2 regions of the Cellvibrio sp. QJXJ genome follow, and region 2 is predicted to be linked to the other one. Evidence: predicted binding sites of a transcription regulator. Region 2 holds the regulator's gene; the other holds the start of a gene.

Region 1 (3,417 bases), on a different contig from region 2:
ACGTCAAAAACCTGAATAGCGACCACCAGAAGACGCTCAGCAAGCACGACCTGATTATTGAAAACAAAAAGCTGTATTCCGGCGTTTGTAAGGCGGTAATGGGCGCGGCAAAATTACTGGGAGTGCAGGGCGTTATTAATTTTTACGTCATTAGCAGCAATATAAATCACAAGATCCCTAAAGATGATTTGTATGATGCACTAAAACAGGGTGGCGCGAGCAAAGTTGAATCCGACGATATTAAATACAAAATGTGGTCTGGCTCGAACGATGGTTTGGAAGGGTTGATGATCAAGCAAAACCTACACTTAGCCACGCTCTCTGTTTAAACGCACTTAACACGCGGCAACTCACTCCAACAAGTGGTGTATCGCGGCGAAACAGTTTGGCTCTTTGCCTGCCATCCTTTTTCTGTTTTAGCCGCTGCCACTTTCACGGTACCCCTCCCGTACTTCGCATTGATGCAATCAAACACCTTCATCAGATTTTCGTTTGTCCGGGCGATCGGCTCTGCAAATAGGTCATGCTGCGCCACCCCCTTCGGAATCAAATTTAGAAGCCCTATACCGGTTTTACTGAATTCCATCCCCTCCACGAATAACCCCTTTACCGCATGTGTCGCATAGCGCGCGATCGCGCACGTATCGTCAGTAGGGTATGGGAGTGCGATCGTGGCAGATTCGTAGTAAAAGTTTGGCTTGAATGGGCTTGTCTGTAAAAACACTTGAATGTGCTGTGTGTGCATACCTGCCTTGCGCAGCTTTTCCGCTGCAGTAGAGGCATGGTGTGCGATCGCCTGCTGAATTGGTTCCAGGTTAGTTAAACGCTCCCCAAAAGACCGGGTGCAGAAGATCTGCTGCTTTGCCGGGGGCATACTTTCAAGATCCAGACAGCTAACTCCATTCAGTTCTTCCACTGTGCGCTCCACACAGACATTTAAATGCTGTCTGATGCGCTTAGCGGGTGTTTTGGATAGATCCCATGCAGTATGAACACCTATCGCCTGTAACCGCTTGGCAAGGCGACTACCAATACCCCACACATCACCCACTTCGATACGCTTGAGCAACCATTCCCGCTGCATTTCCGTTTCGAGCGCGCACACGCCGTTAAGAGAGGGGAGTTTCTTTGCACAGCGATTCGATGCTTTGGCCAGTGTCTTCGTAGGACCGAAACCCACACCCACACCGATTCCAACTTCCTTCGCCACGGTGCGCCGTATTAATTGCCCATAGGTTTTAAGATCGCCCCACAGGGATACCGGCTCTATGAAGATTTCGTCGATGCTGTAGATTTCAACCTCACTCGCAAAGCGCTGCACTGTTTGCATGACACGGTTGGAAATATCGCCGTAGAGGGTGTAGTTACTGCTGAATACTGCAACATTGTGCTTACGAACCAATTGCTCGACTTTAAAATAGGGCACAAACTTTGGTATTCCCAGCGCGCTTGCTTCAGGTGACAAGCTCACTATAGCCCCATCGTTATTCGATAGGCATATCACCGGTTTGTGGCGCAGCTCCGGGCGAAATAATTGCTCCGCGCTGGCGTAGAATCGATTGCAGTCAATAATTCCAAACATACAGGCACCAATATCAGCTTGCACTAGCCGCCAAGCCACGGCTTTCTGTGATATCGGATAGACGCGATAACAACACCCTCACAAATGGCGCTGTCGATCATATCGATTGGGATTGGTGGGTAATCAGGGTTGCCGGAAACTAGCCTACCGTGCTTTTTATCTAAGCACTTACAGGTCAATTCTCCTTCGACCGCAGCGATGATCACATCCCCGTTAATTTCTTCCAAAGCGCGATCGACTATCAAGAGATCCCCACTGTCAATTCCATAGCCGCGCATTGAGTCGCCTTCGGCATAACAGAAATAGGTCGCGCTGGGATGCGCTATCAGATGCTCATTAAGATCAAGACGCTTTTCAATAAAACTTTCTGCCGGTGATGGAAAACCTGCTCTCACACGATGACCAAAAAGCGGCAAGGGTAGGGGAAGCGAAGGCAGGGAGGGGAGGATTTTCACGATACAAACCTGTAAATACATACAGTATTTGCCAGATAGGTATATTTTGTCAATTCTCTCAATGGTGGCCCCAAAGCGGTTACGCCAAGTGCTCCACTCGTAGGAGCTGATACCTAGCCAGGTTGGGTAGATCGTTGATGCTATGCCTACGGTCATAACCACACATTGCTCAGCCTTCTAAGTTTCAGAGAGTACTGCGTCATAAGCTCACGCAAAAACACACCAAAACTCCGAGAATGTTCAACTCATCATAAATACTGAAGCATTTGCCTGCTTCAACCATACAACAGTTCCTAAATCCTGAAGCATCCTAGCCGTGCGTTTTTTTGCGCACGCAAAATTACTTTCGCAAGTCGTGATGAGTTAATGGAAAGCATGGGTTGGATAGGAAATCCCACAAGAGGAGTTACGACCAAATCTTGAGTGAAATAGTGGAACTGCTACTGCCAGCAATAACCAGATTTACCAGCGCCGACTTTATTTGGCGCATTTAAAAGCGATTTATTGAGTCGCGTTGCCTAACTTGATTGGCGCAAAAGCGCCCGGAGAATTCAATATGAAATTTGGAACCTTCATGCAATTTCTTTTCAGCTTCTCTGGAGAGGCGTCATCAAGCGGAGTGGACAATTTTTTACTTCTGGCGGGAATTGCAGGGATGATGCTATCACTATCAGTGATTTTATCGTTGTTGCCAAAAGTGATTCGCACATATAAGGAAAAGTAGAAGTCTGGGGATATTTCACCGGCGTTTTTTCAATAGCGCAAGTGGGGGTGGTGGCTTGATTCCAATGAACCCCCAAACCACCTGAATTTGCCTTGCTTTGGCTTACCCAATTGTGCATCATTGGAATTTGGCACTTATTGGATATATAGACAGTAGTATGGTATCTAAAACTAGACCGGTAAAACGCCTTGTTGATTTGTACGAACCTGGGGAGGGAAAGGCGCAAGTAATTGATCGCCCCAGTCAGCTTACGGACGTTTTGTGGCGCGCTTATCGCGGCGAGGTAGGTATAAGGAATGTCGCTATTGTATGGATGCTTTTTGGCTCCGGCATGCGTATCAATGAAGTGGCTCGGTTAAAAATTAAAGATGTGTGCTGGCCTACGGGTGAGCTAAAGAAAACATTCATCATTCCTGCGCAATACACAAAAACCAACAAGTCCCGAGTGGCTTACATTGTTGCACCGCAGCATCGACAAGCATTATCCAGTTGGGTCGCGCAGCGTATAAGAGGTCCGGCCGGTAAAAGCGTTGGATTTAGCCACTTTGAGCATAAGCGGCTGATATTATTCAACATTATGGCGCCTTGCCTAATCGGCCGTTGGCTGTATAACGATGATGGTAACCCCTACCAATGCGACCAAAGCCCCCGCGATG
Region 2 (3,417 bases):
TACCGGCGGAGAAATTTATGCACTCTTTAACAACGGCGCCTATGGGCAGCCGGGAGCGATAGAGGACTTACCTATTGATGCATTACGCAAACAATTTGATACCAACTTTTTTGGTTGGTGTGAGTTAACGCGTTTAATACTGCCGGTCATGATCAAGCAGGGTTATGGACGAATCATTCAGAACTCATCGATTCTGGGCATTTCCGCCATGCCGTTACGCGGGGCATATAACGCGAGCAAATATGCAATTGAAGGTATTAGCGATACATTGCGCCTTGAATTAGTCGGCACCGGTGTATTTGTTTCACTGATTGAACCGGGACCGATACGCAGCGAATTTCGTAAAAATGCCCTCACTGCACTACTGGAAAACATCGACACCGAACAAAGCCGCCACCGGGATATTTACGCAAAGGCAATCAATCGCCTAGGCAAAGCAGAAACCAACACCCCCTTCACCCTGGAACCAGCGGCTGTTATTAAACGGCTTAAACATGCCCTCGAGTCGCCTCGTCCACAAGCACGTTATTACGTCACCTTCCCCACTTACCTCGTTGGTGTAATGAAGCGAATTCTGCCCAATCGTTTGCTCGATAAACTTCTGCTCAAAATAGGCAGTTAATTCATTTTCGATTCAGTCATGAGAATTAAATTAACAATATCTATAACGGGGGAAAAACGATGACCAAATATACCGCTCCATTCATTTTATGCACCGCTTTACTAACAACCACCGCGAATGCCGATTCCCTTCGCTGCAATGGTCAACTCGCCAGTGCGGGCGATACAAAAGCGGATATTATCGAACTGTGTGGTGAGCCACTGATGACCGATAGCTACTGCGAGCCCTCCGCCGCAATCACCACTCCACAAGGTGTTCAAAACGGCAACAACAACATTCAAAACAATGTCGCCATTCAAACCTGCACGGAAGTCGACATCTGGACCTACAACCCAGGCAAAGGCAAATTTATGACCCATCTTTATTTTACTCAGGGCGAATTGCGCAACATTCGCTATGGCAACAGGGTGAAATAACAGCAGTTTGAAAAACTATTGCACAAGCTGATTTACTGTATATAATCACAGACACTGTACAGATAAACAGACCCAGGAGTGCACTATGTTTGACTTAACGCCCCGACAGAAACAGGTACTGCAATTGATCCGCAGTTATGCGGATGAAACCGGTTATCCACCTACCCGCGCCGAAATCGCACGTATCTTAGGTTTTAAGTCAGCAAATGCTGCCGAAGAACATATCAAAGCGCTTGCTCGCAAAGGGGCAATCGAAATTATCCCCGGCGCATCGCGCGGTATTAAATTACCTGAATTGCAAGCGGGCATTCCTATTATCGGACGAGTTGCTGCAGGCAACCCGATCCTTGCACAAGAACATATTGAAGATTACTGCAACATTCCCACCAGCTTCTTTTCGCCCAGCGCTGACTTCTTTCTGCGAGTGCATGGCATGAGCATGAAAGATGCCGGCATTCTTGATGGTGATTTACTCGCAGTACATAAAACTGATCAGGCACGCAATGGCCAAATCGTTGTCGCCCGTATTGGCGAAGAAGTCACAGTAAAACGATTCAAGCGTGCAGGTAACCGCGCACAAGTTGAGTTATGGCCAGAGAACCCCGATTTCGATGTCATTCTGGTTGATACCCGCGACCAGGAATTCAGTATTGAAGGTTTAAGCGTAGGAGTAATTCGTCGTGACTAATATCGCTCGTGTTATACCCCAACATACCCCCAACCAGAAAACTGCCAGCGGTGTCACCGAGCTGGTATTAACCAGCGACTCGCCAGAACAGCTCGCCCTGCTATTGCCCATGATTGCATTTTTAAGCAATAGCGCCAGTGACCGCTGGATTACCTGGATCGCACCGCACAATATCAGTAGGGATTTGCTTGAATCCTACGGCGTAAATACTCGCTTTATCCGCGTTATTCATGCGCAAGATCCACAAGCTCTGTTATGGATAACTTGGGAGGCACTGTCTGCTGGCAACAGCCACACGGTTATATCCAGTCCTGGGAAATTAAGTGATAAGGAGCTGTCGCAGCTGGAGACGGCAGCAGCAAAAGGTCAATGTCAGGGGCTGCTGCTACGTGTTAGATAAATTCAAGTTGAATAATGGAGATCAAGGACGATAACAACCTCGCTTAATCAATGCAGCATCATTTTTTCCAGCTCGGATAATTCACTAAAATTATCATCCAATTGGGCTTCTGCCTGCTGATCTGCAATTTCCCCTGCTACATCCATTCCCGCTTCAATCATCGCTTTGGCGACCATGAACTTTTCCTCTCCCAGAAATGCCAGAGATTCCTGCGAAAAACGAATTGTTACCAAGGGCTCATTAGTCTCGCTATCTGCGCGTTGCAAGGCAACATCGCCATTCGTCAGCTCAACAATTTCATAAAAGGAAGACATAGGGTTCCCGTTATTGACGCAAGAAAAGGGCGCGCATTCTAACACCCAATGTTATGGAAGCCTATTTACCAGCCACTTATCAATCGTTGCACTTGAAAAATATCAACCCACGCGAGGGATTGCCTGCAATAACAAGCAACCAGCAGAACTTTTAAGCCTGTGGCCAGCATGGGTATTAGCAGGAATTAGTGCCACATCACCGCTAGCCAATGTGGCAGCAGCGGCATCATCACCAATAATTACCTCTCCTTCCAACACCATTAACAAGCAATAGCGCTCAACATCAAAGTGATGAATACCATTCAAGGCAATCCGGCGTACTTCAAATTCATCGAAGTTAACGATGCGCTGAATCTGAATATCGTCGCTCTCATAAACTATGACCGGCGGAAGCAAATACTCAGCATTAATATCGACCAGGCTCAAGGCCTCATCCGTGTCCCAATGCTGCTGAGTAAGAACCTTCTGGCCGAAACTAAGAATCTTTCGCTCATAAACCGGCGTCTGGAATTCTACGACCCGCACACCGTGCTGAAGTGCATGCGGTACCAATCTTGGTACCGCCACCACATCGCCAATCGAGAGCGGTAGATGTGCAATAAAACGATCCATCGCATCTTTCAAATCCTGCTCACGAACAACTAAATCTTTATATTCAATATCTTGCGAGAGCTGCTTAACCCATAACTTTAATTGATCTACAGCAACTGGTTGATCCAATGCGATACCCAGCTCCTGCTTTTTTTGATCGAGTACCGCATCAATTGCTCGCCGTGTTTTTTCGTAGTCCTTCACCGCTTTACGATATGCGTCTTTAAATGCATTCCATGTCAGATACTGCGCTCGCATGGCGGGATCAAAGCCAAGCTGAATGGAACCACGCCCATCTGGCCATGCACACTTATCAACATGAGTAACGACGTAAACTTCCTGCTTCTGCTCGTGCAACTCAAAATACAGATCGCCATAGCGTTCAT

Evidence for each region. The regulator LexA, encoded in region 2, represses DNA repair genes until DNA is damaged. The targets are predictions, from matches to a motif close to ACTGTNTNTANANACAGT.
Region 1: the regulator LexA is predicted to act here: its motif matches at 2,046-2,063, upstream of NNX04_RS22590 (LexA family protein).

What each region holds. Positions count from the first base shown of each region.
Region 1 is NZ_CP101664.1:134,000-137,416, reverse strand. It holds gene NNX04_RS22600 (hypothetical protein) at 1-329, shown strand, start outside; gene NNX04_RS22595 (Y-family DNA polymerase) at 326-1,582, opposite strand; gene NNX04_RS22590 (LexA family protein) at 1,606-2,037, opposite strand; gene NNX04_RS22585 (hypothetical protein) at 2,594-2,761, shown strand; gene NNX04_RS22575 (YnfA family protein) at 3,351-3,417, opposite strand, start outside.
Region 2 is NZ_CP101662.1:1,109,422-1,112,838, forward strand. It holds gene NNX04_RS04770 (SDR family NAD(P)-dependent oxidoreductase) at 1-622, shown strand, start outside; gene NNX04_RS04775 (DUF2845 domain-containing protein) at 682-1,038, shown strand; gene lexA (transcriptional repressor LexA) at 1,124-1,726, shown strand; gene NNX04_RS04785 (cell division inhibitor SulA) at 1,719-2,126, shown strand; gene NNX04_RS04790 (hypothetical protein) at 2,174-2,440, opposite strand; gene NNX04_RS04795 (hypothetical protein) at 2,543-3,417, opposite strand, start outside.